DNA from 4 places in the Heyndrickxia sp. FSL W8-0423 genome. Region 1 is predicted to be linked to each of the others. Evidence: riboswitches for the same ligand, from Rfam matches in the RefSeq annotation. Region 1 holds a riboswitch; each other region holds the start of a gene.

Region 1 (8,211 bases):
TTACGTACATTTTCAGCTAGTAAATGCTCTAGTGAATGAAGCGCAGGCATTTCCATATGCTCTTTATTTGGTTGCTTTAAACGGATATCGTATTTATGGATGACATCTCCATTTTGTCCATGAATCACTCCAGCTAAGCGGACATATGGTGCTTTTACTTTTGTATGATCAAGATTAAAGCTTTCTACATTCATTTTTTGTACCATGATATATTCACTCCTATAATAATTAAGTTAGATTTTGAATTATCTTTATATTATAACACATTATAAAGACTTTTCTTTTAAAGGCGGATTAGTAAGAATAGCCTTTTTTCTTTGAAGTTTTGGATATCCGACTAGTATCGCTATCACCCCGCAAATTCCCATCAAGATTGGATAGAAAGAATAAGGGAGTATGCTCACTGGTGAAATGGAAGCAATACTGGCAGCTGCGAGCAATTGACCTCCGTATGGAACAATTCCTTGCCAGCAACTAGAAAATAGATCGAGAATACTTGCTGATTTTCTTCCGTCAATTTCATATTCATCTGCGATATTTTTCGCTAATGGTCCAGTAATAATAATGGAAATCGTATTATTTGCCGTTGCGATATCCGCAACGCTGACTAAACTGGCTATCCCAAACTCGGCACCTTTTTTTGACCTAATTTTACTAGTGACAAAGTGTAATAGATAATCGATTCCGCCATTATATTTAATAATTTCCACTAAACCACCAATCAAAATTGCCACGATCGCAATGTCTTCCATACTCATGACGCCTTTTGCAACGGTTTGTAGAAATCCTAGAAAGTCATATGATCCATAAGCAATTCCGATGATTCCAGCAAAAATGGTTCCCCCCAGCAGTACAATTAAAACATTGACTCCGAGTAGAGCGGCGACTAAGACAGCTACATAAGGTAAAACTTTTACCAATTCATACGGATGATCGCCGGCAACACTTGCATGATTTCCAAGGGTGATGATTCCAAGAAGGATGGCTGTAACAATGGCACCAGGCAAAACGATAAAGAAATTCACTTTAAATTTATCCTTCATTTGTGTTTCTTGTGTTCGCACAGCAGCAATCGTTGTGTCTGAAATCATTGAAAGATTATCGCCAAACATCGCTCCGCCAACAACGGTGGCCATAGCTAATGCTGTAGGGATATCTGTTTGTGTGGCAATCCCCAACCCAATTGGCGCCAATGCGACAACGGTACCCATAGAAGTTCCCATCGAGGTAGAGATAAAGCAACCGATAATGAAAAGTCCCACCATTAATAAATTTGCAGGAAGCAAGGTTAATCCGAGATTGACCGTTGATTCAACCGCTCCCATTTCCTTGGCAACACCGGCAAAAGCTCCGGCTAAAACAAAGATGACACACATTAAAATAATATTTGAATGTCCAGCCCCTTTACAAAAGATATCAATCTTTTTAGTTAATGATTCCTTCCTGTTCATTAATAATGCGACTGTAGCCGCGATAATGACCGCCACACTTAAAGGCATTTTGGAAAAATCATTTGCAAGAATTCCCGTTCCGATAAAAAGAAGTACAAAAATTAATAATGGTAATAGTGCGAGAAGACTTCCTTTTTTTTCTTGTTGTTTTGTCACATTAATTCCTCCTTAGTTCATTGTCATTCCACCTGTTACGTTAATTCCTTGCCCGGTTATATAGTCGGAAAATGCTGATGCTAAAAAAACAACGACATTCGCAATATCCTGTACAATGACCACTTTTTCAGTTAAATCTAAACAATATATTTATTATTCTTATAAGAATAATTGGATATGATGATGGAATATTCCATGATTTTCTTCATTCCTTAAAAATAAAGGCTGTTTTCGTAAAGTTAGTTTTTTGAGAATGGACCGTTCCTTTCCGCTGCAGAAAAGCAACGACCTTTTAGAAAAGAACAAATAAAAGAGGCCACTCAATTTAAAAGAGGCCTCATCATACAAGAAATCGTCCTCTCTTATCTTTCAAAACAAGTGTTTTGCAGGATTTAGCACCGATTCATGATCATCATGAAAGGTTGCCGAGCTTCATAGGGCCAGTCCCTCCGCTACTCTTTATAAGAGATACAATATGAAATTAACGTTACATCTTATTTATTTAAATTACACAAATGCATGAGAAAAGTCAATTTAATTTTTTATAACAAAAAATTCCAGACATTGGCCGGATATAAAAGGGGGTATTCAATAAAGAAAAAAAGAATGAAACAAATTCCTTGTTTCCTATGTCTATAAATATATAAAGAAATAAAAAATAGATTAATATTAAGTTTTTCTAACATACGATTCAATCATATTGCAGGATTTTTCACTTTTTGCGAGAATGAATAAAAGATATATTTTCTTAATGGCATAATGAAAGAGTGGTAAATGTGGAACAAACAATCGAGGACTATTTAAACTATTTAAAATTAGAAAAAGAAACTCCATCTTTAAATTATTTGCAGCGGTTGATACAACAACATTTATCACGAATTCCTTATGAAACCTTCAGTAAGTTTCATTATTTTCAAGAGCATTCAAACTATGTTCCCCCAATTGAGGTTTTTGTAGAAAACTTAAAGGAAAAAGGTTGGGGAGGAACGTGCTATACATTAAACATGAATTTTTCCCGACTATTATCCCGATTAGGCTTTGCTTGTTCATTAGTAAGGGTAAACCCGGGCCATTTAGCCATTATGGTGACGCTTGATCAAAGGCAATATTATGTGGATGTTGGTTATGGCTCACCAATTATGAAGCCAGTTGAGCTAGAAGCAAAGAGAAAACATATTTTACATGGTTTTGGTGAAGAAATTGCTTTTACCCAAAAAACGATGGATAAATTCGAAATTGATCGCCGTTCGAATGGGAAATCCTTCGTAAAAAAGGAAATTGAGTGGACGCCGTTATCTGAGACAGACATTATAGAAGATATTCAACAATCCTACGTTGATGATGATGCTAATACAACGATGAGAAGAATTTCAGCTGTCCGATTTAATGGGCATGAATGCTATTTTTTAAGAGATCACACGATAAAGGTGATGACCTACCGAAATATCCGAGAAATTCAAATGAAGGATTTTAATAAATGGAAAACGACGGTACAAGAGGTGTACCAGATCGATGAACATTCATTACTTGAATCTGTGCAATTTCTTAAAGAACGCGGAGTGGTATTGTTTGAAAAATAATTAATTTGTAATTTTTGTACTAGCCTTAATGTGAGGACTAGTACTTTTTTTATAGGGGTTTCATTTTTATGCATAAATAAATGCATCATAGTGAATAATATAATGATTATTTTGGATTCATTTATTGGGGGTAGCTTGTTTTGATGAAATGCGACAAAAATTCAATAGTACTAGATTTTTACAATCAAAAGCGGTATGATATTGTCGTTAGAATTAATAAGTTATAATGGTCTGGCTATGGCCAGATTTTCTATGTAGAACGAGTTGAGTAGTATACCTATTTGTTTCAAAAAAGTTGTAATATATACTAAAAAGAGATGAGTTTTTATTTATTTTGTAACAAAAAGAGTAGGATGATGAAAATGAAACGAGCACGAATAATATATAATCCAACCTCTGGGCGTGAAGTGTTTAAGAAACATCTTGCGACAGTTTTGAAAAAATTAGAAGTTGCCGGATATGAAACTTCATGTCATGCGACAACAGGTGCCGGAGATGCGATTGAAGCGGCAAAAGTTGCTGTTAAACGTAAGTATGACATTGTCATTGCGGCCGGGGGGGACGGTACCATTAATGAAGTCGTTAACGGGCTTGCCGAACAGAAATACCGCCCGAAATTAGGTGTCATTCCAGTTGGAACGACAAATGATTTTGCAAGAGCTCTCCATATCCCGCGTGATATTGAAGCAGCAACGGATATAATAGTACAAGGTGACACCATCCCAGTCGATATTGGAAAAATGAACGATAGTTATTTTATTAATATTGCCGGTGGTGGGCGATTAACTGAATTGTCCTATGAAGTCCCAAGTAAATTAAAAACGATGCTTGGTCAGTTGGCCTATTATATGAAGGGTATTGAAATGCTCCCATCGATCCGTGCTACAGAGGTAAGGATTGAATATGATGGAAAATTATTCGAAGGGGAAGCAATGCTTTTCTTAGTAGGATTAACAAACTCTGTCGGTGGGTTTGAAAAGCTTGCACCAGATTCATCAATCAATGATGGACTCTTTTCGTTAATTATTTTAAAGAAAACGAACCTAGCCGAGTTTATTCGAGTCGTTTCTTCTGCAATTACAGGAAACCATGTGAATGATCCGAACATCATATATACTTCTGCGAATCATATTAAAGTCACTTCAACGGAAAAAATGCAAATAAATATCGATGGTGAATTTGGTGGACTAGTCCCCGCTGAATTTGAAAACTTATATCGACATTTAAAAGTATTTGTACCGATTGATCATATCCGTCCTGAAGATAGAGTTTAATAAAATCAAAAGGCCACCGATATTGGTGGCCTTCCACTTTACCCTTGTTTCAATAAGACTTTGCTTGCTTCGAATTCCTTTTCAATTTCCTCATTATGTTTGTAGGTAGCTAAGCTAACAACAATACCAACGATTAAGTTTGCAATAAACCCTGGTACAATTTCATAAAGTATTTCATCAAGTCCAACAATATTCCAAATAATGACGGTGACAGCACCGGTAATCATTCCAAAGAGTGCTCCCCAGTTGTTCATCTTTTTCCAGAATAAACTCAAGAATACAACCGGTCCAAATGATGCCCCGAAGCCTGCCCATGCATAAGATACAAGTTTCAAAATGGTTGAATTTTGATCAAATGCTAAAACAGTGGCAATAAGAGCAACTACTAAAACGGCCATTCGACCGAAGAAGACAAGTTCTTTATCAGAAGCATTCCGACGGAACATCAATTTGTATAAATCCTCTGTTAATGCACTAGAGGTAACAATTAATTGCGAAGATACCGTACTCATAATTGCTGCAAGAACGGCAGCTAAAACAAATCCTGCGACAAGTGGGTGAAATAATATTGATCCTAATAGGATAAATACTGTTTCAGCATTGGCTTTTCCAAGTGGAGCACCAATATTATGGAAATAAGCAATCCCAATTAATGCTGTTAAAGATGTACCTAGTAATGAAAGAATCATCCAACTCATTCCGATTCGTCTAGCACTTTTTGTTTCTTTAATCGTTTTAATTGCCATGAATCGAACGATAATATGTGGTTGCCCAACATAACCAAGTCCCCATGCAAGAGCAGATATAATCCCTAATACACTCGTTCCTTTAAATAGATCTAGGAGTGTTGGGTCGATTGAGCGAATTGTATTAAATGTTTCGACAGGACCACCTGTTTTAAAAATTGCAATAGCCGGTACAAGTAAAAGTGCAATGACCATTATTAATCCTTGAACAAAATCGGTCCAGCTAACAGCAAGGAATCCGCCAAACAGCGTATAAGCAACAACTACTCCGGCAACGATGAACAATCCGGTAGTATAATGCAATCCAAAGGAGCTTTTAAAGAAAACAGCCCCTGATACCATTCCAGATGATACATAAAAAGTGAAAAATATTAAAATAACAAGTGAAGAAACTACTCTTAAAAGTTTCGTAGAATCTTTAAAACGGCTTTCTAAGAAAGATGGAATCGTAATCGAATCATTGGAAACTTGTGTATAGGTTCGTAAACGCGGTGCTATTAGAATCCAGTTTAAGTAAGCCCCAATCGTTAATCCAATTGCAATCCAAGCATCAGCTAACCCATTTAAATAAAGTCCACCAGGTAGCCCCATTAATAACCAACCACTCATATCTGCAGCTCCAGCACTCAATGCGGTAACTGCCGGTCCTAAAGAACGTCCGCCAAGCATATAATCGGTTAAATTACTTGTCTTACGATAAGCGTAAAATCCAATTAATAACATCAGCACCATGTAAAGGCCGATGGCAATAAGTTTATACACATCTTCTGTCATCAAATCATCTCCCTCTAGTTGTATGAATTTTCGTTATAATGAATACCTTTTCATTATATAATAAAAGTATGTTTTGTAAAATTATAATTTTTGCTAATAATCCAAATGGAGCTTATTCCCCTATTTCATGAGCGATTAGTAGATAGTTAAATTGATATTTTGAAATAATAGTTTTACAGTATCTAGAATCTAGCATCAGCATACTTGTCTAACGAACCGCTTCTTTAAATTTATCTGCTCGAAAAGGATGGATACGAGAACTTTGGGAAAGTGCCCCGAGGTTGAAGTGCCCGAATGGGATGGATGCGGGAACTTTGGGGAAGAGATCCGGAGTTGAAGTGCCCGAATGGGATGGATGCGGGAACTTGGAGCAAGTGCCCCGGAGTTGAAGTGCCCGAATCGGATGAATGCGGGAACTTGGAGCAAGTGCCCCGGAGTTGAAGTGCCCGAATGGGATGGATGCGGGAACTTGGGGCAAGAGATCCAGAATTGAAGTACTCGAATGGGATGGATGCGAGCACTTTGAGCAAGAGATCCGGAGTTGAAGTACTCGAATGGGATGGATGCGAGAACTTGGAGCAAGTGCCCTGAGGTTGAAGTGCCCGAATCGGACGAATGCGGGAACTTGGGGCAAGTGACTCTGACTTAATCTACTCGAATTGAGCGAATACATGCACTTAGTACTTATGATCATTTGAATTATTCAATGAACATTTTTCCTGTACTATTCATTTAGCATATGATGATTAAAACGTGAAATAAATTTTTCCAGGCTTGTTTAAGGAAGGTCTTCAATAATTCATCATCTTAAAAATCATTTAAATTCCCATAACTCGTTCATCGTAAATGCCGATACTCTTTATAAAACGTTGCATACATATCAAAACATCTAATAAAGCTCATATGTAGATTGTGAATTTGTCTATTCAAGGTCGATCTTGAATGGAATTTGGAGTTTTTTAATTCGACAATCTCATTCTCCAAGGAAAGACATGTTAAAAGGGCTATCTTTAAATATTCTTTCGTTTCCAGTGAATATTTTTCGCGAAAGGCTAGTTCGATTAATATGTCTTTCGTCTCTTTTACTTCATTTAACATCGTATGGAGTTGATCGGATACTTTCATCTTAACTGGTTTACCACTGACTAACCATTGCTGTTCAAACATTGGCAGAATATATTGTGTACGATCGTCGGTTAGTGTGTTTTTCTTCTCCGAATTGTAGATCGCTTTAAAATCATTTACTTCTCTTTGGTATTCTTTTACAACAATATTACTAGCATTATAGGAAATTGATTTAGTAAAGCTAAAAGGTGAATAGGGAAAATACCAATTGATGCAAAAGAGAAATAACACAATGAAGCAAACAATTAAGCTAGAAATCCATAACCCTTTCTTTTTCACAAACTCCCTCCTTACTGGTATTAATTTTTTTTGTTTAAAAATTTCTTATAATATTTTTATTCATGGTACTCCCTCACTATTTAAGCAATTTATAAAGATAGTACTCATTAACCGGTTTTCCATCAATGATTAAAGAATGAACCTTTTCTCCCTCAATAATAAAGCCCATTTTTCGATATAAATTAACAGCTTTAACATTATCTTTTATGACGGATAGTTCTAGTCTTGTAAACCTTTTTTCTTTTGCCCATGCAAACAAGCTTTCGAAAAGACGGGAGGCAACACCACGTCCTCGATAATTTTCTTTAACACCTAATACTAGATATGCTGAATGTCTAGTCCGTTTTACGCTTCCTCCAATTGCAACTATATACCCAATGAGCTTTTCGTCGTCCTCTGCAACTAAAATGATCGAACGGTCATCATTTAAAAAGTTTTCGATTCTTTTTTCTTCTTTCTCAAGATCGATGACTCGTTCACCCGGTTCATAAAGCATAAATCCAGATTCATCAATTTCTTTACATAGCTGTGCAAATGCAAGTGCATCAGTTTGCTGTATAACTCTTATATTCATTCATCTCAACTCTTTCAATAGTGATTACCGAAAAGGTTTCGTTAGGAGGGCCAAAAATTCCTTCTTTAAGACCAAAGAATTAACCCTCCAATAAATTGACAGTAACCAATCATTTATGTTATTAAAATAATGTAGTTAGCACTCTTCGTGTTAGAGTGCTAAAATGAAAGATAGAGTATTTAATTTGGAAGGAGATACGAAAATGGCAAAGAAGGAATTTAAAGCAGAGTCGAAACGACTGTTAGAAATGAT
Region 2 (8,211 bases), 1.4 Mb from region 1:
CTACGAAATCCTCAAAGGTTCCAGGCGTAATCGCATAAGCTATATTAAAACCATCTACTCCCGTTACTTCTACCCATTCCTCTAATGAGTCCGCAACTTTCGTTGGAGAGCCGACAATAACTGGACCTAATCCACCAACCCCAACAAATTCTGCTACTTCTTCTACAGTAAACTCTGAGTATGACTTCAATGCTGACTGAATAGCATCGTTTTTCACATATTGAATTTTCTCTTGTGGATTAAGTTCCTCTAAATTGAGTCCAGTCCATCCGCCAACTAATGCTAGTGCACCTTCGTAGCTCGCGTATTTTTTGTATTCATTATATTTCGCTTCTGCTTCTTCTTGTGTCGGGGCGACAATTGGGGTAATAAGAGTTAGAATTTTTATTTCTTCTGGTTTTCTTCCAGCTTTAATAGCTTCTTCCCGAAAAGCTTGAACTGTCTTTTTCGTACTTTCCATTGTAGTTGCGCCAATGAAAACTAGCTCTGCATGCTTTGCCGCAAATTTTCTGCCTCTAGAAGATGCACCCGCTTGAAAGATAACAGGTGTTCTTTGAGGTGATGGTTCACATAAATGCGCACCTGGAACTTTATAATACGTACCCTCGTGTTCAATATCATGAACTTTACTCGGATTCGTATAGATCCCCTTCTCTTTATCTACAATAACGGCGTCATCCTCCCAACTCGCTTCCCATAATTTGTAGACAACATCCATATATTCATCAGCAATATCGTATCTATTATCATGACTAAGCTGTTTATCAAGGCCGATATTTAATGCAGCACTATTTAAATAGGAGGTAACAACATTCCAGCCGATACGCCCTTTCGTTAAATGATCTAAAGTAGAGATTCTCCTGGCAAACGTATATGGATGTTCGTAGCTTGTTGAAGCTGTTAATCCAAATCCTAGATGTTTTGTTACTTGAGCCATTATTGGAACGACAAATGCCGGATCGTTTACCGGTACTTGTGCACCTTGGCGAACTGCAGGATCCCTTGAGCCTTGATAAACATCATAAGTACCTAACACATCAGCTAAGAATATCGCATCAAAACAACCCTTTTCCAAGACCTGCGCAAGATGAGTCCAATATTCTGCATCTTTATAAGTAGAGGAGCGATCTTCTGGGTGTGACCATAAACCAGGGGATTGATGACCTGCACAATTCATATCAAAAGCATTCAAATAGATTCTTTTTTTTACCATTTTCAGACCTCCTAAATTTTTTACAAAGATTGCGCTGTAAATTGTTTGAGCTGTTTAATCGACTTAACAAATCCGTCAACCTGCTCAGATAATCGTTGAATCGACTCAATATGTGTCAGAGGATTTCGTTTATTGGATTTGTCAATAGCACTTTCTAAAATATAAATTCCTTGTAAAGGATTTCCCTTTAATGTTGTTATGAGTGGTTTTAATGCATAATCTAGAGCGAGTAAGTGCGCACCACTGCCTCCTACCATTACAGGAAAAACAGGTTTTCCCTTAAGTATTCTTTCAGGCAATAAATCAATTAATGTCTTTAATACACCTGTGTAGGATGCTTTATACACAGGTGATCCGATAATGACGCCATCTGCATTTATAATCGTTTGTGCCAAATGATTAATATCCGGACTGTCATAACGGCTATTTACTAAATCTAAAGGTGAGAAATCGACAACTGAAGCATACGAAACAGAAATCCCTTCTTTCTCTAATAAAAATTGAACATGTTTCAACACAAGATCTGTTTTGGACTTATCAGATGGGCTCCCACATAAAATTACTACTTTACTCATATCACTAACCTTCTTTCTTATAAAATTTTTCAAGCAAAAAGTCCCCTTTTCAAAAAGAAAAGAGGACTCCTCAATGCGTCATCTCTTATCTTCCAAGCGAATGCTTGCTGGAATTAGCACCTTTCTACCTAAGTAGAGGTTGCTGAAGCTTCTTCGGGCCAGTCCCTCGGCTTCTCTGGATAAGAATTATTTAATTGTATTAATAATAATATTTGAACATTTAATATGTCAAGATTAATTCTGACTTTTTTTATCTGAATTATAAGTCTTGTTGTTGGTCTACACCCTCTGTTCCATATTATGCAGCTTCCTTCATTTCTAATTTTACTTCTTTTTTCTTTTTCACAGGAGATAGGATTCGTTCCAGCCAGCCCATCAAAAAGTCTGCAGCAACTGCCATTAATGCAGTCGGAATCGCTCCAGCCAATATTATGGACGAACCGTTCGTTACATTCGTACCGCGGACAATAATATCACCTAGTCCACCTGCTCCGACAAATGTTCCGATTGTTGCAATCCCAATTGCGACAACTAGTGCGTTTCTGAGACCTGCCATAATAACGGATAATGAAAGTGGCAGCTCAACCATTCTTAGTATTTGAAATTTCGTCATCCCCATCGCTTTTCCGGACTCCAACAAGAATTGATCGACATTAACAATTCCTGTATAAGTGTTCTTTAAAATTGGCAAAAGTGAATATAGAAATAATGAAAGGACTACTGTATTTGTTCCTAACCCCATAACTAACATTAGGACCGATAACATCGCTAAGGCAGGAATCGTTTGGATAATATTTGCAAGTGAAATTACCCACGTACTAAGCCTGCGGTATCGCGCAATGATGATTCCAAACGGAATAGCAACAATCGCAGCAAAAATTACCCCGTATGCTGACATTAGAAAATGTCGATAAAACTGTTCCCAAACATATCCACCATTGTGAGCGTAATAATCAAATAATCCTTGTATCGTATTCAATTCACACACCTCCAGTCTTACTCAAAATAGTTATTTTCCTCTAAAAACTCTTTAGCAACAACAGAAGGCTCTTTCATTTTCCCATCGCTTTCATAATTCAATTGCTGCATTTTTTTCGTACTAATCTTTCCAACCAGCTTTTGTAAGATTCCTTTTAGTTCAGGATGTTTTTTTAATACATCATTTCTAGCAACAGGCGATGCGTCGTAAGGTGGGAAGAAATGTTTGTCATCTTCCAGTACCTGAAGATTATATGCATTGATTCGGCCATCCGTTGTATAAGCTAAAACAACATCCATTTTTCCGCTTTGGACTGCTTTATAAACGAGACCGATTTGCATTGGGAAGGTTTGACCGAATTCGAAGCCATACTCCTTCACAAAACCTTCGTAGCCATCCCCTTTTCGTTTTAACCATGAATTATCAACACCTAAACTCAAGTCTTTCACCATTGGTTCTAATTGGGAAACTTTTGATATGTTATTTTTTTCAGCAAAGTCTTTCGTTACAGTAAATGCATACGAATTGGCGAATCCATATGAATCAAACCATGTTTGATCAAAACGTTTATCAAATTCTTTCTGAACAATTTTTAATGCCTTTTTTGGATCGTTCACTGGATCCATCCCAAGAGCACCCGGCAAATCGGTACCTGTATAGCGTGCAGCTGAGATATCAACATCCCCGTTAAGCATTGCTTTATGCAAAACGATGGATGAACCTAAATTGTTCACCAAATCCACCTTTAAATCCGTATAATGTTCGATCATATATTTTTCCATATATCCAAGAATTTGTGTTTCTGTTGTTGTCACCATACCTATCGAAATCGATTTATCTGAAGATGCACTTAAACCAGGTAAAGAGCATCCACTGATGATCAATGAGATTGACAAAACGAAGACGACAAACCATTTTCGTTTTTTCATACTAATGCTCCTTCCTTATGCAGCTTGTTCTAATTTACGTATCCCTTTCGGTGTTGCCCAATTTTCAAGTTTTCCTAATAAGAGATCGACAAGCAGAGCAAGAATTGTTACCGGGATTGCCCCTGCAATAATAAACTCTGTTTGATATAAATTAAGTCCACTAAATATATAGTCACCAAGTCCACCTGCACCGATGAAGGCAGCAAGTGTTGCCCATCCAATTAAATAAACGGTAGACAATCGAATACCAGCCATAATAACCGGTATCGCTAATGGAATTTCGACATAGCGAATCCGTTCCCATCCAGTCATACCCATCCCGCGACCTGCCTCAAGCAAGTTTCGTTCGATCCCTTTGACACCTATATATGTGTTTCTCAAGATGGGTAGGACTGAATAGAAAAATAACGCAACAATTGCAGGCACCTTTCCAACACCTAGAATCGGAATAAAAAAGGCTAAAATAGCGAGACTCGGAAAGGTTTGGATGACACCAGCAATACCCATGATTACTCCTGCTAATTTCGGTGTTCTCGTTAAAGCAATCCCTATCGGAACGGCAACAATTATTCCTAGGAAAACAGCAATGATAGAAATATAGAAATGCTGCCATGTTTTAAATAATAACTCGCTCCAATTACTAGTTAAAAATTGTATAATGCTATCCATCTAGCTCCCTCCTAGCCAACATTTTTCGTTTCAATCTCCTCTTGTACATCACCCCAAATAGAATCGTAGACAATATCTACTAAACTAGCTCTAGTTACAATCCCCACTAAACGATTGTGGCCATCGACTACAGGAACATATTTCATTCCCATTTTTAATATTTTTCGAATCGTATCTCGGACTAATGTTTCTTTTTCAACAGCAAATACTTCCGTTTCTAATACATCCGCTACTTGAACCATTTTCTTGCGATTTTGATCTATTATTTCTACATCAATATATCCTTTTAAAACTTGGTTTCCATCGACTACGAGGAGAGAATCTACGCGTTTCTCTTTCATAATTTGAATCGCTTCTGATAGAGATTTATCTTCCGTAATTGTTATTGGGTTAGAGTTCATTACTTGCTCAACCGTTTGTATATTTGGTCTTGCTTGTAATAAACGTTCTTTACCGATAAATTCTTCAACAAAGTCATTGGCTGGGTCACGTAATATCTCTTCTGGAGTACCAACTTGGACCAATTGACCATCTTTCATAATCACAATACGATCTGCTAGTTTCAGAGCCTCATCCATATCATGCGTTACAAATACAATTGTCTTACCGAGCGTTTGTTGTAGCTTTTTGAATTCGTCTTGTAAGGAATCCCTTGTAATAGGGTCAAGTGCTCCAAACGGTTCATCCATCAGAATTAATGGTTGGTCTGCTGCAAGTGCACGAAGAACTCCGATACGTTGTTGTTGTCCACCGCTTAACTCATGTGGATAGCGATCTAAATAATCCTCTGTCATGTTAACAAGTTTGAGGAGCTCTTTGGCACGTGCCCGACGTTTCTCATCTGGCCATTTTAATAGTTTTGGTATGAGTGATATGTTTTGTTGTATGGTCATGTGAGGAAATAAACCGATTTGTTGAATAACATACCCAATTTCTCTTCTAAGTTGTACTGGGTCCTTTTCCATTATGTTTTTTCCATTAATATAAATAGTGCCACTTGACGGTTCGATTAGGCGATTAATCATTTTCATCGTTGTCGTTTTCCCGCAACCACTTGGACCGATGAAAACGATGAACTCACCTGGTTTAAATTCTAAATTTAAATCTGAGACTGCTTTCTTTCCACCTTTATACACTTTTGTTACATGATCAAATTTAAGCAAAATGATGACACCTCCACAATTTTCATAAAGTACTTACTTATTTATTCACCTTTCAATTGTATCGCACACTTTATAAAATAAAAAGTTTACAAATTTTATATATTGTATAGATTATACGCAAATTCGTGAGTGTATATTGTTAAAAACGACATTATTCATACTATTACTTATTAATGCTTTAGTATACTCCCTGTATTGCTTGTTTATTTTTCCACTAAAATATGATACATTGACTTAGTAAATTAGGTGGTTGAAAGGAGCCTACTACCTATGGATGAGAAACCATTGAAATTAATTAATCAAGCTAAAGAACAATATATAGAGAAGATTGCAGATAATATGCGTACGTATGGAGTATCCACTACGGTTGGTCGTGTTCTAGGTATTATTTATATGAACCGGAAACCGATGACGCTTGATGAACTATCTGCTGCAACTGGCATGAGTAAAACAAGAATGAGCCAAGTCGTTCGCGAAATGCTTGATATCAATATTGCCGAAAAAGTATTCGAAAAAGGTGTTCGTAAAGATATTTATGATGTCGAATCCGATTATTACGAAACCTTTATTTCTATCTTCACCTCCAATTGGCGAAAAACGATCAATCGCAATAAAATATTTGAAAAAAAATTATCCAGAGAACTCTCCCTATTAAAGGAACATGAAGAGTTATCACCAGAAGTTGAAGCAAGCGTTAATGAACTACTGAAAGAAATGAAAGTATGGTCAGGCTACTATCAATGGCTAACTCGGTTAGTTGACTTTTTCGAAAGCGGGGAAATATTCGAGCACGTTCCAAAATCGTAGACCTTTATGTATCATTACTCCTATTTTTAAAAAATGGGAGTATTATTATTTACCCAATATTTTTTGCTTATAAACATGAGTTAATATGTTATCCTTATCTTACTTGAATGACTAAAAAATAGTGGGTGATCACATGGGTGGGATTATTTTATTCGACGGCGTTTGTAATTTTTGCAATAGCAGTGTGCAATTTATTATGAAAAGAGATCCTAAAGCCTTTTTCAAGTTTGCATCACTTCAAAGCGAAACTGGAAAATCACTATTACTGAAATATCAGATTACTGAGGATGTTGACAGTCTTGTATTAATAGAAGACGATTCATATTTTATTAAATCTAGTGCAATCTTAAGAATTTGTACCCATTTACGGGGATTATGGAAAATCTTATCCGTTTTTCGTTTCGTACCTACACCAATGCGGAATATATTGTATGATATCATCGCCAAAAATCGATATAGATGGTTTGGAAAGAAAGAAACTTGTATGATTCCTAGCAAAGAGGAAAGACGGAGATTTTTAGATTATACAGATTCATAACTTTTAAAAAAGCATCCAATCATTTTGGATACTTTTAACAAGGATCCGACTTTTTAATAGAGAATTCTAAGTAGTTATAAAGATTGACTAGCATCCGAACTAATGGAGCTTTTTCCCTTCACTTGCTTTAACGTTGCTACTATAAGAAAGCTAACAATCACTAATAAGAGCCATGAACTTACCTTACCTAGATGAACGAGACTCCATGCTTCTGTTTGGTTTGGATACTCCCAAGCGCCAAAAAACGTTGCGATATTTTCGGCTACCCATATAAAAAATCCGATGAGCACAAAAGAAAATGATAGTGGCATACGGTAACGTGTTCCATTAACTTCGTATATGACCCATGACTTCCAAAAAACGATAATGACAAGCCCTGATAACCATAAACGGACATCAATCCAATAGTGGTGAGTAAAGAAATTCAAATAAATCGCAGCTGCAAGAGGTACAACTACCAAAAATGGTGGCCACTTAACCAGCTCAACCTTCAACCTCCTCCAAGCCTGGCAAAGATAACTAGCTACGCTTGCATACATGAATCCGCTATACAAAGGCACTCCAAAAATTTTGAAATATCCTTCCTCCGGGTAAGACCAAGAACCCATATGTACCTTAAAAAGTTCAAGAGCAAGTCCAATAAGGTGAAACAATGAGATTACCTTTAGTTCATCCATTGTTTCAAGTCCAGATCGAACCATCCACCACTGCATTAGAAGGCAAATGATCAGCATCCAGTCATACCGCGGCAGGAAGGGAAGCGGGATGATTTGTGTAAGAGCCAAAGAGGCAAAAATAACGACGGGAAACAAACAGGATAATGCCTGTTCCCATCCAAAATGAACAAGTTGCTTGATTACTCTGACGATTTGTGCATCCATTTTTGAATGATTAAACTCATGAATTGCTTCCCTTTTACGAATTTGATTCATAGAAAACTTCACTCTCCTTACGTGTTAAATACTCCATTTTATTAAACTTGAGAGTCTTCATCACTTCGGTATTCTAAAATATCTCCGGGTTGACATTCTAAAGCCTTACAAATTCCCTCTAAAGTTGATAATCGAATTGCTTTTGCCTTTCCATTTTTTAATATTGAAAGGTTAGCCATTGTGATTCCAACCTTCTCCGATAGTTCGGTTACACTCATTTTCCTTTTAGCAAGCATCACATCAATATTGATTATAATTGCCATTGTTTTCACCTCAAACCGTTAAGTCATTTTCTGATTTTATATCAATCGCTTCTTTTAACAGCTTTTGAAGAACAGCGGCAAAGACTGCAATCACCATAGAAGCAAAAGGAACTACCAAACCAATAATGACAACACCTGGTGCG
Region 3 (8,211 bases), 2.6 Mb from region 1:
GTAAGAAATTGTTAACCCACTTCCGACTGTAATAATAGAAAGAATGAACCCTATTAGTAATCCTGCAGGAAATAAAAAACGTAATTCTTGCAATGGATCATTTACCCTTATATGAAAATCACTTCGTTCTCGTTTCACACGAGAAAGACCAGTAATAACGGCTAAAATAATAGAATAGTAGAATATTGGATGAAGAAACATCTTCCCAATGCCTTTCAATATTTCCATTATCCACATTTGCGTCATACTTTTTTCACCACCTAATCTATTATTTCTATTTTATCAGATTGTGTACATAAAACCTATTAAGTATTGGTAAAAAAAATAAGGAACAGGTGCGTCCTGTTCCTTATTTTTTAAAGCTTTTAAGTGCAACTTGTAGTTGCAGGTCGTTTTTTTCGTTTTTTATAGCTGAAGTAATTTCCTCTTCTAACGATTCCGCTGTTTTTGGATCAATTTCTCCTGTAGCCGGCAGCCCCACTTCGTTTTGAAATGCTTTTACCGCATTTTCTGTTTGCTTATCATAATACCCATCTGCCCGTCCGGTAGCGTATCCAAGTCCATCGAGCATTTGCTGGGCAATTTTTATTTGTTCATTATTCATGTCAACGGTCATTGTTTTTTCTACTTCCAATGGATGGATATAGAAATAATCTGGTTGCTTAATTTCAATGTTTGGCTCAATTCCTTTATGGTGAATCCAATTTCCATTAGGCGTGAGCCATTTAAACATCGTTAGCTTGATCGTGCTTCCATCGCCCATTGGGACAGCCTGCTGAACTGTTCCTTTTCCAAATGTCTTTTCACCAATTAATGTATATCCTTCAGCTTCTTTTAAGGCGCCGGCAAGAATTTCAGAAGCTGATGCGCTCCCCTCATCTACTAATACAGAAATAGGGTATTTTTTGCTTTCTTTTAATTTGGAGTAATATGGGAGTTTCTCCCCATCACGCTGTTGAATTTGATAAGACGGTTTTTGATTCGTAACTAAAACGCTTAAAATTTCTTCCACACTTACTAAAAGCCCGCCTGGATTTCCTCTAACATCTATGATTAATCCATCCATTTTTTGTTTTTCCAGCTTACTTAATTCTCTTTTAAAATCAGCCGCCGTATTTTGTGAAAATTGAGTAATCTCAATGTATCCAATTGATTTGGTGCCGTCTTCTTTCATGCTCGCAAATACAGTTTCCATCGGAATTTTATCACGTTTTACTTTAATTTCGAGTGGATCGCTCACACCTTCACGTTTAATTTCAAGTGTGACCGTCGTCCCTTTTTTCCCGCGAATCTTTGTCGTCACTTTATATAGATCGAGCCCCTTAACACTCGTCCCATCTACCTTGATAATTTCATCTTTTGGTTTCAAACCCGCTTTTTCCGCAGGAGAGTTTTTATAAGGTGCAACAATTATTGCTTTCCCATCCTTTGATGTCATTTCCGCACCAATTCCTTCAAACGTTGATTCGAGGGTCTCGTTAAATTGTGAAGCCGTTTTTGCATCCATATAGACGGAATACGGGTCATTTAACGTGCTGACCATTCCTTGAATGGCACCCTCAACTAATTTACTTTCATCCACTGTTTCAACATAGGAACCTTTAATTAAGTCATATGCTTGGGCAATTTTTGCTAAGTCCGGCAGTGATTCTCCTTTGTTTTTCACATAATTAATCATTTGGTTTTCTTTTGTGGTGTTTTGTGTCTGTACTTGTTCCGGCTCCAGCCACTTCATTCCTATATATGTACCGCCAGCTCCGGTTACTAATGCGCACGAAACCATAACGGCCATCCATTTTCGGTTCATCTGACTCCCCCTAATTTGTTAGGATTCAACGCTGTTAATATTTCAATATATGTGTGAAAAGGACGAGTTATGATGATTCAATCATTAAAGGGTTGATTAATTTTCCTCGTAGAGGGAAGAGTATTTTCTATTTCTTTCAATATTTGTTTATAATAAATTTATATAAAGCTCATTTTTAGTTTGTGAAACTTTTATCATGATAAAAAAGTCTATATAGTGCGTTTTTGTTTTATTTATCGAGGGGGAAGTCATTTTGAGTTGGCTATTTCATTTAATCGATCAGTTCGGATATTTGGTTCTATTTATTTCATTGATGCTGGAATTAATCATCGTTCCTATTCCTAATGAAATATTGATGAGCTATGTTGGATTTCTTGTTTATCAACATAAATTAAATTTATATTTAACCATTTTATTTGGCGGTCTTGGCGGGATAGTGGGAGTAAGTATTTCCTACTGGATCGGTTATAAATTAGGTAAGCCATTTTTCAATAAATATGGAAGTAAAATTCATATGGGGCCAGACAAAATTGAAAAAATCGCAAAATGGAATAAAAAATATGGGAAGGGGCTATTACTTTTTTCTTACTTTATTCCAGGCGTGCGTCATATTACTAGTATCTTTTCAGGTATTACACGAATCCCTTTTAAAACATTTGCGATTTTTGCCTATATCGGGGTCTTTATTTGGGTTGGTACGTTCATTAGTTTAGGTAATATTTTCGGGCCAAAATGGGAGTCTTTTCATAATGAGGCGAAAGTATATGTTACCCTTGCCTGCATTGGCATCGGCATAATTTATCTAGCCTATTATTTAATTAAAACGAACAGAAAGAAAATTAAAGAAAATATCCTTTTATTAATTGAAAATACATTTAATCGATTCAATAGTTTTTTAAAAACAAAGCTAGTGATATTTGGGGCATTAATTGCTTTCATTGGTCTCATATTTTTAATTGTTGGAATGATTCAAGACTTTATTGCTAATGAATTTGAGCAGTTTAATTCGATTACAAATACGATCATTATGTATGCATTTAATGAACGTTGGAAACCTGTGATGACGCTTTTCAATTCTATGTCTAATTGGAAAGTACTTTTGGTATTCATCCTCTTTACTGCCGTTTGGATATCCGTTAAGGGGGGAATTAAGCGGATTGAATTCCTTTATTTTTTCCTGAGTATACTAGGGGCTGTCTTTTTAGGAAAGGGGCTTAATATTCTTTTCCATTACGTGACACACGGAAAAGAACTGTTTAGTCAATCCTTTCCAAATGAACAAGCATTAAGTTGTTCTATTATATATTCGTTTTTTATGTACGAAATCATTCGTCATAGTAAAAGTACTTTACTTAATTTACTCACTTTTTTGATCGTTATCTTTATTTTATTAGCAATCGCTGCGAGCGAAATTTATTTAGGGATCCATGTTCCGAGCGATTTTGCCGCCGGGTATGCTTTTGGTGGAGTTTGGGTATGTTTTATGATTCTATTATTAGAAGTCTCTCGACTGATTAAGTTGATTAAAGAAACGGATTTTAGTAAGCAGCCAAAATGATAAAGAGGTGTGTGAATTTTTTGTGATTACGAAGATTGTTGGGTCTAACTTTATTGGGTAACTTGGGTTTTAAAATAAGCGGAGAATCTCCGGTTATACTGTAGAATAGAGCTTGGTTTGGGGGATTTAAGCGGAAATTTTCCGATTAAGCAAAGCAAAATTACCCTTTTTTGCGTTTTTTGGGTTAATAGCCGGAAAACTTCCGGCTATTTAAGCTGTTTTCAATGCTATTATGCTCATTAAGGGAAATTTCTCCGCTTATTCAAATTCGTTTTAGCATCTAATATACTTGTCGTTTTGTTTAAAAAAAGACTTAGAGAAAAATACATCTCTAAGTCTTTTTGACTGTGAATTATGATTTTCCTTTATGCACCTCACAAGTAAACCCGTTAAGGTTGGACCGATTTCTTTCTGTTCATTAAATAGATTGATATTCGAGTCGTTTCTTTGTTGCTGAATGTTGGATGATGTCCACAAAGTCTTCAATCATCGCACTTGCGGTCGCCAACTTTCCAGCTCCGGGACCTTGAAGGGTAATTTTTCCGACTAAACTTGCTTCTATTGCAACGGCATTTTCAACACCTTCAATGGAATAAAGGGGATGATTCGAATCAACGATGATTGGCTGAACGGAAGCTACTAAAGAGTGATCATTGAAGGTAATTTCAGCAATATGTTTAAAACGTTGTCCTCGTTTTTCCGCTTGTTTAATCTGTTCCTGTGTGATAGATACGATCCCATCAATAATTACTTCTGACCAATTCGGTTGTTGATTAATGACTAATTGACTTAGTATCATTAATTTATAAAAAGCATCGATTCCGCTAATATCATTCGTTGGATCAGCTTCCGCATATCCCTTCTTCTGTGCGAGTTGGAGCGCTTTATCAAATGAAAGCTTTCGTTCTCTCATTTCAGTTAAAATAAAATTCGATGTTCCATTTAATATCCCTTGTATTTTGGTGATACGATTTACTTGTAATAGCTGTTTAATCGTTCGAATGATTGGAACTCCTCCAGCTGTTGTTGCTTCAAAGCCAATTTTGGTTTCATTTTGCTGGGCCCTTTGAATTAGTTCATGACCGTGATTAGCAAACATTTCTTTATTAGCAGTAACAACATGGATGCCTTTTTCAATGGCTTGGAGTAAATAGGATCTACTTGGTTCCTCTCCTACAATTGCCTCGAATATCACGTCCAAATCCGGAATATTGATGATATCCTCAAAATTGGTTGTCACAAGAACATTCGCATCAATCTTTCTCTCTTTTGTTTGATCACGAATGAGAATCGCGACAATCTCAACTTCTTTTCCCAATAATTTTCTAAGCTGTGTTTGATGTGAGTGAATGGCACTATAGACACCCTCACCCACCGTTCCAAAACCTAACAATGCTACTTTAATAACTGTCATTACAACCTCCCACCTGCCTTTACCAATCTTCAATTCCTTCATCGGGAAGGCATTTTATACATATCATAAACGGCACCACATATTTACTAGTTATGGAAATGCGGTGCCTGACACCTTCGATTAAACTGTTACACTTGTTGCTTTAAGAATGGCTTGGTTCAGATCGGCTGTGAGATCTTCAACGGCTTCTAGTCCGACGGATAAGCGAATTAGTTCTTCGGTTACACCTGAAACTTTTAATTCTTCGGCGCTTAACTGTTGATGTGTAGTCGATGCTGGGTGAATGATTAAAGATTTAGCATCTCCAACATTCGCTACGTGTGACCATAATTGAATATTATCAATGACTTTTCGCCCTGCTTCTCTGCCGCCTTTAATTCCGAAATTGACAATCGATCCGAAGCCGCCTTTTAAGTATTTAGCTGCTCTTTCATGTGATGGATGTTCTTCTAAACTTGGATGATTAACCCATGCAACTGCAGGATGGTTTTGTAAAAATTGTGCTACTTTACCCGCATTTTCAACATGCTTTTGTACACGCAAGTGTAATGTTTCCAAACCTTGTAATAATAGGAACGCACTATCCGGACTTAAACTTGCACCGAAATCTCGCAAAATTTGTACGCGTAATTTTGTTGCAAACGCCGCTTGTGGAACATCAACACCATAACGGAGACCGTGATAGCTTAGGTCTGGTTCTTTAAAATCCGGGAATCGGTCACTGTTCCAGTCGAATTTCCCACCATCAACTACAACACCGCCAATCGTTGTTCCGTGACCGCCGATCCATTTTGTAGCTGAATGGATGACCACATCTGCTCCCCATTTAATAGGGTTTGAAAGGTATGGAGTACCAAATGTGTTATCAATAATCAGTGGAACACCATTTTCATGAGCAACCTTCGCGACTTCTTCTACATCAAGAACGTGCAGGCTAGGGTTACCGATGATTTCAGCAAATACTGCTTTTGTTTTTGATGTTATCGCGGTTCTAAAATTTTCTGGGTCTGTTGCATCAACGAATTTTACGTTAATTCCATACTTCGGAAGGGTATTAGAAAATAGATTAAATGTTCCACCGTATAAATTTCCGGCAGCGACGATTTCGTCTCCTGCACCAGCGATATTTAGAATGGAGAAAGCAATTGCAGCCATTCCTGAAGACAATGCAACAGCAGCAGTTCCGCCTTCTAATAGGGCAATTCGCTGTTCAAACACATCAACAGTTGGATTGCCGATTCGCGAATAAATGAATCCTTGCTGTTCTAATGCAAATAAACCTTGTGCATGATCTGTATCTTTAAATACATAGGATGTGGTTTTATATACAGGAACTGTACGTGACCCTGTTGTTGGATCTGGTTCTTGCCCTCCGTGTAGTAATAATGTTTCGGGTTGAAATTGTTCGTTTGTCATTTTACATTCCTCCAAAGTTTTTGATTTTTTCTCTAGGCGAGCCGAGAAATTCCTGAAGTGTGATCGTTGAAGTGGGATATACGAAGGGAAGCAAAAAGCCCTCTTCATAAGAAGAGGGCTAATCAATAGGTTCCTCCCCTTATCTTTCAGATCTTTAAAGGATCTGTAGGAATTAGCACCTTTTCAAGCAAAATGCTTGAAGGTTGCCGGGCATCAAAGGGCCTAGTCCCTCCGCCGCTCTCGATAAGAGTGATTCATTTAGTTTTTTTAGAAAATTTTAAATTGCTCTTGTTTTGCATTATAGTAGACGAATTGTTACTTCGTCAACCTTTTTTTATAAAAATTTTTTCTAAGAATAGACGGTGACCGTTCCTTTCCGCGGGGAGGAAGTCGAGCCTCCTCGGCGCTAGCGCCTGTGGGGTCTCGACCTTTTCTCTATATCCCGCAGGAGTCAGGTTCCTTCCGCTCCAATCCACTCTGCGCTTTGTTAAAAGTAACAATCCTTCAGAAAAAGCGATATCATTTAAACCGATGCTTTAATGGCTTCATCAAATTGCTTAATGATATCCTCAGCATCCTCAATTCCAATCGAAATACGAACAACTTGTTGGTTGATTCCTATGTTCTGCTGTTCTTCGAGTGAAAGTGCTCGGTGGGATGTGCCTAACGGATAGGATACGGTCGTTTCAACTCCGGCTAACGTAGGTACAATTTTCACCCAGCCCAACGATGAAAAGAATCGATGGATGTCACATGTGTCAGCTAATTCAATTGTGACAATTGCCCCATTTCCTTTACTGGAAAGATCGGTGGGATAATAGACTTTTTTGATATTTGAATTTTGATAGAGTGCGTCTGCCAATTGTTTCGCATTTGCGGATTGACGTTCCATCCGTAATGCTAATGTTTTTATGCCGCGACAAGTTAGCCAAGCTTCAAAAGAACTTAAATTACTTCCGAGATTCACTACTTTTTGACGTGCTTTCGTCATTAATTCCTCGGAACCAACAACAACTCCCGCCGTCACATCGCTATGGCCGCCTAAATATTTCGTCGCACTATGAGCGACAATATCGATGCCCTCCTGATAGGGATTTAGCAAATATGGTGTGGCAAAGGTATTGTCTACCATTGTATATAAATTATAATCCTTACCTAGTTTTACTAGTGTATCAATCTGTTCCACACGTAAAAAGGGATTTGTAACCGTTTCGGAATATAATAGTTTTGTATTTTCCAGTATTGCATCTCGGATGGCAGTTTGATCAGCAAAGTTTACAAAGGATGTTTCAATTCCTAAATTTTTTAATTCTTCCTTTAACAAATGGTGTGTACCACCATAAATATCTTCAGCCGCAACGATATGATCACCAGATGAAACAACCGATAACAGACCAGCTAGTATTGCTGATAGCCCCGAAGAAGTAGCTACCCCACTTGGTGCCCCTTCAAGGTTTGCTACCATTTGTCCTAGTTCATCCGTGTTTGGATTGCCCGTTCTCGAATATAAGTAAGATTCATCACCTTGATAAAAACCTTCAAGCTCTTCTAATGAACTAAAAGTAAAAGCAGAAGTTTGAAAGATTGGTGTCGTTTTACTACGAATATGATTGGTCTTTTTTAATGAATGATGAACGATTTTCGTTTCAAATGATTGATCCACTTTGCCAGCACCTCTAACTATAGGATAATTTTAAATATTTTAAATTGTACGCCCGATCTATATTTTTGTCAAAAAAATGATAGGGTTATCCCTATCATTTGGCTGTTTTATAAAATTGGAGACAATAATCTTGAGACAGATTCCTTGAATCGAATCGATTTCGGTCGTTGCAAATAGTCCTCTAATGTTAATTCTCTTGATTTTTCCATATCTGCTTTATAAATCAATTCTAGTCTTTTAGAAAGATGATGGCTATACAAAAAGGCATTCACTTCAAAGTTTAAACGGAAACTTCGATTATCAATATTCGCAGTACCAACTGTTGCTATTTTCCCGTCAACTACGAGCATTTT
Region 4 (8,211 bases), 1.2 Mb from region 1:
TAGATGTGTACGGAGAAGGGATCATTGATATTTACGCACCGATAGTAAGGGAGGCATAAGATGATCAATCCTAAAGATGCGATCCGTTATACTAATGTCCTATCTAAGCGCGTTTATTTCCACTATACAGAAATTGATAGCATCTTGAAGCAGTTTTTACATGAAGTAATTCAACAAAAGGCAACGATAAAGGGACCATTATTCTATTCAATAACGAACGTTCCTATGGACGAAATGGTGCATGCTGAATTATTTATGCCTATTAAAGAGGATAGCATTGTAACAATGGAAGATTACTATTTTCATAGTTATTATAACGTTGAGGACATGCTCTCGATTTGTTTATTTGACCATTTTGAACAGAAAACAGAAATAGCTTATCACATGTTATTGGATTATATCGAGCACAATGGATTAAATCAAATCACCCCCTTTTATCACGTTATATCAGGTGACGAAATATTCCAATATGTATTTATAAAAGTTGGAGTCTCGTCGTAGAAACAATAAGAACACATTTGTAAATATGGAGGCATGTAAATGTTAAAGGAAAATGATATTATCAATTATTTAAAAGAACATGATCTTTACGATCCAACTGGACAAGACAAAAATGTATGTGGAGTAATTATGCCATCAACTTTGGATTATGTTTTATATGGTGCTGGATCAGTCCTTTCGACAAAATTCAATGTCTTAAATTACTCAGATAAAGGGCTTGTCATCATTCCAATCGATAATCTTACCGGAAAAATCGTACAGAACGCCCATGTATTTATTCCAAAGGATCAAATTACTAATATTGAATTAAAATCAAAACTTGCAAGTTATAAAGTGAAATTTGATACTGCCAACGGCTCAACTAGTTTTAAAGTTAATAAAGTAATGATTGGTGCCGGCTGGCATAAAAAAAACCTTCAAAGTTTTTTAAGTTCAGTAGGTTAAGAGGAAGGAAACAGTGGGGGATGGCCTATTGCTTTGTTGATGTGTAATAGGCCACTAATGTTTTTGTATCCTTTCTGATGTTTGCTAGCCTCCATAAGGAAATGTTTATACATATGAACTAGTACGAATGAAATAGGAATTTTGAACTCTCCCAAAAATGTATAGATTTAGGTATGATGGTAATATATATCCATTATTTAGAAGGGGACATGAACTGTGAAAAAGCTTTTATATGTATTCTTATTTTTGTCACTCATTTTGGCGGCATGCTCGAAGGATGTTTCACAGTCACCAAATGCGGATAAAGACAAAAAACAGTCCACTGAAGTGAAACAAGTAGAGGAAAAGTCAGAAAACGAGTACACGGCAAAGGAAGTTAAGTATTATGACATTGAGATGCCGAAACGTGAATTATCAGATATTGAAAAAGAATTACTTCGTTATCCTGGAAAATACAGCGGCGATCAATACGACGAAGAAAAAGTAAAAGAAGCACTGGATCAGTTGCCTGATGACTTAACGAAGGAACAGTATATGGAGGAGTTAAAGTTTTTATTGAGCGAGGATTATCATAAAGAAATGGAAACATTATTAAACTTTGATTCTACTGTTAATATTTCTGTTGATCGACCTGATGAGTCAGTTGAGATACCGGGCATGAAAACCGCACATTACGCCATTTTAATCGATGCTAGTGGGAGTATGAAAGCTTCTGTTGGTGGGAAATCAAGAATGGAAGTAGCAAAGGAAGCGGTTCTTGAATTCGCTGAGCAAATTCCGGAAAATGCCACCATTTCAATGCGAGTTTATGGTCATAAAGGCACAGGAAGTGATTCTGATAAAAAAATGTCTTGCAGCAGTTCAGAGAATTTTTATAATGGTCGCTTTGACAAGTCAAAATTTAACCAATCATTGAAAAAGGTAAAACCAGCGGGTTGGACGCCTATTGGTCTTGCGTTAAATAAAGTAAAAGAAGATATTCCTAAAAATACGGATGAGGTTGTCGTATATGTAGTAAGCGACGGCATTGAAACATGTGGTGGGAACCCAGTCAAGGCCGCAAAAGCGTTAGTGTCGGCAGATATTGAAACGGTTGTAAACATAATTGGGTTTGACGTAGATAATAAGGGGCAGAAATTACTGAAAAATGTGGCGAGTGCTGGAAACGGTGAATTTACGTATGTTAATTCGGAACGTGATTTGAAAAAGTATTTACGAGCACAATATGAAGAAATTCAAAAAGCATGGATCGAATGGAAGGAAGAAGGAAAAAGAAAAGCAATTGACTTAAAAGAAGAAAAGAAAACATTAGCAATAAACACGAAGGAAAGCATGAAAGAAAAAAGCATTCGTGAAAAAGAACGAATGAAACAAGCAGGGGAATATTTAAAAACGCGATTTGAGGATTACAGTAATCCGGCTAGACAATTATTCTCTAAAATTGTTAGTTATGGGGATAGTAAATGGAAGTATGCAGTCGATACAGGTAACCTTATGTGGAGAGAAGTTGTCGATAATGGCAATGATGAGTGGAGGAAATTTGTAGATGAGGGAAACAAAAAAATTAAAGAAACGATTGATAAGAAAAATGGAAACTAAAGCAAGGGACTACTAAAACAAGGGACTACTAAAACAACGAAAAGCACACTCGATAGGAAGAGTGTGCTTCAATATGAATCTATTCACCATTCAATGCCAATTGAATCATCAACTCAATGGCGGTAGGGATCGCATCTTCATCAATATCGAATAAAGGATGGTGATGCGGGTATTTGCTTTTTTCACTTTGCATGCCTACATTAATGAAGGCACCTGTTTTTTCCTTTAAATAATACGAAAAATCTTCAGCCCCCATGGATGGTTCCATTGGTTCAAACGCTTCTTCACCGAATATATCTTGGATCACCTTTAACGCATATTCACATGCTTCAGGGTGATTGTACAATGGTGGTGTCCCTTCGATAAATTGATAGTGCCCCTTAGCCCCAAAGCTTGCACAAATGGACTCTGTTAATTGAGCTGTTTTTTTGTTCATTAGTTCAGCAGCCTCGAATGTCATTGCTCGAATCGTCCCTTGTAGTTTCACTTCAGACGGAATAACATTGTAGGAATTTCCGGCCTGCATTCCACCGAAAGAGATCACGCCGGCATGTAATGGATGTAAATTTCTGCTGACAATGGACTGAAAGGCTTGGATCAGATGTGTCGCGATATAAATTGGGTCCACTGCGTCTTGTGGTTGGCCACCGTGTCCGCCAACACCTTCAATCGTAATATCGAAATCATCACTGGAGGCCATGGCAAAGCCGGATGCAAAGCCAATTTTGCCTAGCGGAAGCCTTGACATTAAATGAATACCATAAATCACATCGACTCCATCTAATACTCCCTCCTTGACAAGCTGTTGTGCCCCACTTGGTGACGCTTCTTCGGAACTTTGAAAAATAAATACAATATTGTTTTTCACTTGGTCGGGATGGCTACTCATCCATTTCGCAACGGCGAGTAATATCGCTGTATGGCCATCGTGTCCGCAACCATGCATAACACCGGGAACGGTTGATATGTATGGCTTGTCACCCTCTTCGTAAAGAGGAAGAGCATCCATATCGGCTCTAAGTGCAACCGTCTTTTTTCCTTCGGTGCCTTTAAAATAGGCGATTACATTTGGTTCCGAGAAACGTGAATCGACGGGAATGCCGAACTCAGCTAATTTCTCCTTTACATAAGCGGCAGTTTCAAACTCCTGACCTGACAGTTCTGGATGCATATGAAAATGCCTGCGTTGTTCAATTGTCCAAGCTTTTAAGGCTGAATCTACTAGTTTTGTCTGTAACATGATGAACCCTCCGAAATTCTTTATTGAGTATTTAATTAGACATAAGGTGCAATTCTTCCTGTTTCATGGATATTATTTTAAAACGGTCCATAATGAATTGCTTGGGCGATGAGTAGGAATACGACACTGATTCCGATCTCGATAAAAATAAATGGCAGTACCCATTTGAACCATTTCGTAAATGGAATGCCCGCGATAGCAAGGCCGGCAATTAATACCCCTGCCGTTGGAAAAATAGAGTTGGTGATGCCATCCCCGAGCTGAAATGCCAATACGGCTGTCTGTCTAGTTACACCAACTAAGTCAGATAGCGGAGCCATGATAGGCATCGTAAGCGCGGCTTGTCCACTTCCAGATGGAACAAGAAAGTTAAGGAAAAGCTGGACAAAAAACATTCCTACTGCGTTTAATGCGGGTGATAACTGACTTAAAAGGGAAGAAGCATAATACAAAACGGAATCCATTAATTTTCCATCTTGGAATACAACGAGAATGGCTTGTGCGAAACCGATAATTAATGCGCCACCAATTACTTCCTTTGCTCCATCCATAAAGCTATCCGCCATTTTGTTTGGATTTAATTTTCCAATGATTCCGATGAGGATACCGAACAATAGGAACAAACCGGCGATTTCTGTAATATACCAACCGAATTTTAAAACCCCTGTAATCAATACAACAAAGTTAAGTAAGAAAACAGTAAGGACCCACTTATGGCGAGTTTCTAACTTTACATCAGATGCAATTGTGTTTCCTTTTTGGAAGTTTCCTAGGAACCGTAGTTCTGGCTGTGCTTTAACTTTTTTGGCATAGCGGTAAACGAATAGGACTCCTGCGATATAAAATGTAGCAAGCAATGCCAGTCGGAGGCCAATGCCTGAGAATGTTGGTAATTCTGCAATGCTTTGTGCGACCCCAACATTAAATGGATTCATTATGGCACTCATAAATCCAATATTTGCTCCGAGAGAAACAATCGCAAATCCGACCATTGCATCGAATCCTAAGGCTATTGCCAGTGGGGTGATAATCGCTATATAGATGATAGTTTCCTCTGCCATACCCATTAAGGTCCCACCTGCTGCAAAGAACAACATAAGAACAGGAATAAGTAGCAGTTCACGATTGGCGAGCTTTTTTGAAATCGTCAGTATCAATGCATCAAGAGCACCTGTCGCCTTTAAAATACCGAAAGAACCACCGACCATTAATACGAAAAAGATTATTCCAGCACCTTGAATCATTCCCGTATGAATACTAGTGAATATTTTAAAAAAGCCAACCGGAGACGAGTCCGTCAAATGAAACGAATCAGGAACAACGATCGTTCGGCCATCCTTATCTACTCGATCATATTCCCCCGCAGGTACAATGTATGTTAATACAGCAGCAATAATAATCACGAAGAAAATAAGGACAAAAGCATTGATATTTCTAACGTTCTTCTCCTGATCTTGAGGAGGGGACTGATTTTTTGGTTTAAATTGAAGAAGAGTGTTGGGCATTTTGTAAACTCCTTTTTAAATAATTGATATGAATTTTTATGCAACCAATTGTAATATATATTCATTGGTTATGCAAGAATAGTTTAATATTTTTGTATTACCAAAGAAAGCCTATCACTCTTATTCAAAAAAAGTATTGACAATTAATGATTAATTTTATAGTATTAAGTAAATTTTAAATTGAATAACTTATCCAGAGAGACTGAGGGACAGGCCCGATGACGTCCAGCAACCTTCTATATATGAAAGGTGCTAATTCCTGCAGAATGTTATCATTCTGAAAGATAAGGTTTAGATAGACGCTAACCACTTTCGGATGATTGTGGTTTTTTTTATTGTCTAGCGCAACCAACCTGAAAGAACATTTGCTTGTCGGGGCTAAGCAAGGCGCTTACGCTTTTCGTATTGGTTTTTGAAAGGGGAAAACAACATGCTTGTACTAGAAGATATCCACAAATCGTATGGAAAAGAGAATAAGGTTCATGCATTAAAAGGAATTAATTTGAAAGTAGAGAAAGGGGAAATCTTTGGGGTTGTAGGATTTAGTGGTGCTGGAAAAAGTACTCTCATCCGTTGTGTGAATTTATTAGAACGACCTACTGCTGGAAAAGTGTTAATCAATGGTGTGGATCTCTTATCCCTACAACCAAGTGAATTACGAAAACAACGAAAGAAAATCGGGATGATTTTTCAGCAATATAATTTATTGCATTCGAAAACCATTTTCCGCAATGTGGCAATGCCGCTCATTTTAGAAGGGAAACCGAAGGATGAAATTCAGAGGAAAGTCACTCAATTATTATCCTTTGTCGGGTTAGAGGATCACATGGATAAATATCCCGAACAACTATCTGGAGGGCAGAAGCAGAGGGTTGGAATCGCAAGGGCGTTGGCAACTGATCCCGATATTCTTCTTTGTGATGAAGCAACATCAGCCCTTGATCCGAATACGACGGAGGCAGTGCTGGAATTATTACGCAAGGTACGCGATGAATTAGGAATTACTATTTTGATGATCACTCACGAAATGAATGTAATACGCGATATTTGCGATAAGGTAGCGGTCATTGAAAGAGGAATCATTGTTGAACAAGGTTCGGTAATCGACGTGTTTACTGAACCGAAAACGGCTATTGCAAGAAGCTTCGTACGAACCGTTTTGAACGATACCATTCCTAAATCGGTACAAAAGCTGATTGAAAAGAGCAGTCAAGCGAACCCACATGGTATTTATCGGATTATTTTTAAAGGGGCATCAACGAATATACCATTATTATCGAATATAGCCAAACAGTTTTCAATCGATTTGAATGTTCTTCATGGAATGATAACGGAGCTCCAAGGGAAACCTTTTGGAAATTTAATTGTAGAACTAAAAGGAGATGCGGATGAAATCCATCGTGCCGTCCATTACATACAAGAGCATGATGCAGTAATTAAGGAGGTGACAGAAGATGGCTTTTGATTGGAGCTGGTTCTGGCCGGAATTTTTGACAGCTATAAATCAAACCTTCTATATGGTAATAGTCGGATTAATTATTTCGATTATTATTGGTTTGCCCATCGGGGTTGTGTTAGTTATTACAAGAGAAAATGGGATTCTTGAGAACAAAATTATTTTCAATATTCTTAATGTCATCATCAATATTTTTCGTTCCGTACCGTTCATTATCCTAGTCGTGGCCATTATCCCCTTCACCCGATTAGTGGTCGGAACGTCGATTGGGACGACGGCAGCAATTGTCCCACTTGTTCTCTATACAGCGTTTTATATCGGTCGATTAGTTGAAAACTCTTTACTAGAAGTGGATCACGGTACCATCGAATTAGCACAAGCGATGGGTGCAACACCGTGGCAAATTATCTGGAGATTTCTACTTCCCGAAGCCCGAAGCTCGTTAGTTCTAGCCTTAACGATTGCGACCATTGGATTAATTGGTGCTTCAGCTATGGCAGGAGCTGTTGGTGGTGGAGGAATCGGTGATTTAGCGATTACGTACGGATATAACCAGTTTAAGACCGAAGTAATGATTATTACCGTCGTCACACTAATCATTTTGGTTCAACTCGTTCAATCACTAGGAAATATTATTGCGAAAAAGTTAAGACGAAAATAAACCACATCAACGATTGTAAAAGGTCATTCTTTTTATAATAAAAAACTACATGGAGGAATCAGGAGTATGAAAAAACTAGCAATTATTTTACTCGGCTTACTAATTATTCTCGCCGGGTGTGGATCAAACAGTAGTTCAGGAAAAAGCGGGGACAGCAAAACAGTGAAAGTAGGTACATCGTCAGCAGAAGTTCCAACATGGAATCTCGTTAAAAAACTGGCAAAAGATAAAGGAATCAATATTCAAATTGTAAAATTTGATGATTATGTTCAGCCTAATCTCGCTTTAGACAGTGGAGAAATTGATATTAATGCATTTCAAACCGTCGTCTATTTTGATAGCTTCAAAAAGGATCGTAAATTAGATTTATCCGCAATCGGGACGACTAGCATTTGGCCAATGGGAATGTACTCTAAAAAAATTAAAGACATTAATGAAATCAAAAATGGGGACCAAATTATCATCCCGAAAGACCCTACGAATCTAGGAAGAGCCCTCTTGCTTATGCAAAAAGCTGGTCTTATTAAATTAAAAGATGGCTTTACTGGCGCCGGCGGAGTAGAAAATGTTGTTGATAATCCTAAGAATCTTAAAATTACACCGGTTGATGCAGGACAAACAGCTCGTGGCTTAGACGATGCAACAGCATCAATTATCAACTGTGATATGGCTATCAATGCCGGATTAAATCCTTCCAAGGACCCGATATTTGGTGAAGATGCCAGCAATAAAGCCTATGTAAATATTATTGCTGCCCAAACGAAACGCAAAAATGATAAGACTTTACAACAAATTGTGGATATTT

What was found. Region 1 has a riboswitch for S-adenosylmethionine ahead of MKY81_RS06875 (SDR family oxidoreductase). Riboswitches for the same ligand answer to the same signal wherever they lie in the genome.
Region 2: it holds a riboswitch for S-adenosylmethionine, as region 1 does, so the genes downstream of both, ssuE (NADPH-dependent FMN reductase) here and MKY81_RS06875 (SDR family oxidoreductase) in region 1, are expected to answer to the same signal.
Region 3: it holds a riboswitch for S-adenosylmethionine, as region 1 does, so the genes downstream of both, MKY81_RS20450 (O-acetylhomoserine aminocarboxypropyltransferase/cysteine synthase family protein) here and MKY81_RS06875 (SDR family oxidoreductase) in region 1, are expected to answer to the same signal.
Region 4: it holds a riboswitch for S-adenosylmethionine, as region 1 does, so the genes downstream of both, MKY81_RS00620 (methionine ABC transporter ATP-binding protein) here and MKY81_RS06875 (SDR family oxidoreductase) in region 1, are expected to answer to the same signal.

Annotation. Positions count from the first base shown of each region.
Region 1 is NZ_JBBPBE010000001.1:1,361,980-1,370,190, forward strand. Features, by position in the region: gene MKY81_RS06865 (S-ribosylhomocysteine lyase) at 1-206, opposite strand, end outside; gene MKY81_RS06870 (Na+/H+ antiporter NhaC family protein) at 267-1,607, opposite strand; gene MKY81_RS06875 (SDR family oxidoreductase) at 1,620-1,730, opposite strand; SAM riboswitch class I at 1,967-2,075, opposite strand; gene MKY81_RS06880 (arylamine N-acetyltransferase) at 2,384-3,187, shown strand; gene MKY81_RS06885 (diacylglycerol kinase) at 3,550-4,461, shown strand; gene putP (sodium/proline symporter PutP) at 4,500-5,981, opposite strand; gene MKY81_RS06895 (hypothetical protein) at 6,819-7,385, opposite strand; gene MKY81_RS06900 (GNAT family N-acetyltransferase) at 7,462-7,959, opposite strand; gene htpG (molecular chaperone HtpG) at 8,162-8,211, shown strand, end outside.
Region 2 is NZ_JBBPBE010000001.1:2,752,705-2,760,915, reverse strand. Features, by position in the region: gene MKY81_RS14010 (LLM class flavin-dependent oxidoreductase) at 1-1,213, opposite strand, end outside; gene ssuE (NADPH-dependent FMN reductase) at 1,234-1,788, opposite strand; SAM riboswitch class I at 1,871-1,974, opposite strand; gene MKY81_RS14000 (ABC transporter permease) at 2,087-2,767, opposite strand; gene MKY81_RS13995 (osmoprotectant ABC transporter substrate-binding protein) at 2,785-3,702, opposite strand; gene MKY81_RS13990 (ABC transporter permease) at 3,712-4,365, opposite strand; gene MKY81_RS13985 (betaine/proline/choline family ABC transporter ATP-binding protein) at 4,377-5,528, opposite strand; gene MKY81_RS13980 (GbsR/MarR family transcriptional regulator) at 5,799-6,335, shown strand; gene MKY81_RS13975 (thiol-disulfide oxidoreductase DCC family protein) at 6,469-6,873, shown strand; gene MKY81_RS13970 (DUF817 domain-containing protein) at 6,948-7,754, opposite strand; gene MKY81_RS13965 (helix-turn-helix domain-containing protein) at 7,847-8,068, opposite strand; gene MKY81_RS13960 (DUF2975 domain-containing protein) at 8,079-8,211, opposite strand, start outside.
Region 3 is NZ_JBBPBE010000001.1:3,997,836-4,006,046, forward strand. Features, by position in the region: gene MKY81_RS20430 (PDZ domain-containing protein) at 1-246, opposite strand, end outside; gene MKY81_RS20435 (S41 family peptidase) at 350-1,807, opposite strand; gene MKY81_RS20440 (VTT domain-containing protein) at 2,061-3,365, shown strand; gene MKY81_RS20445 (homoserine dehydrogenase) at 3,784-4,779, opposite strand; gene MKY81_RS20450 (O-acetylhomoserine aminocarboxypropyltransferase/cysteine synthase family protein) at 4,900-6,195, opposite strand; SAM riboswitch class I at 6,332-6,445, opposite strand; gene MKY81_RS20455 (trans-sulfuration enzyme family protein) at 6,719-7,858, opposite strand; gene cls (cardiolipin synthase) at 7,966-8,211, opposite strand, start outside.
Region 4 is NZ_JBBPBE010000001.1:128,431-136,641, reverse strand. Features, by position in the region: gene MKY81_RS00650 (DUF5085 family protein) at 1-59, shown strand, start outside; gene MKY81_RS00645 (DUF5085 family protein) at 61-501, shown strand; gene MKY81_RS00640 (hypothetical protein) at 541-945, shown strand; gene MKY81_RS00635 (vWA domain-containing protein) at 1,162-2,544, shown strand; gene MKY81_RS00630 (M20 metallopeptidase family protein) at 2,624-3,784, opposite strand; gene MKY81_RS00625 (YfcC family protein) at 3,862-5,289, opposite strand; SAM riboswitch class I at 5,476-5,580, shown strand; gene MKY81_RS00620 (methionine ABC transporter ATP-binding protein) at 5,720-6,754, shown strand; gene MKY81_RS00615 (methionine ABC transporter permease) at 6,744-7,406, shown strand; gene MKY81_RS00610 (MetQ/NlpA family ABC transporter substrate-binding protein) at 7,473-8,211, shown strand, end outside.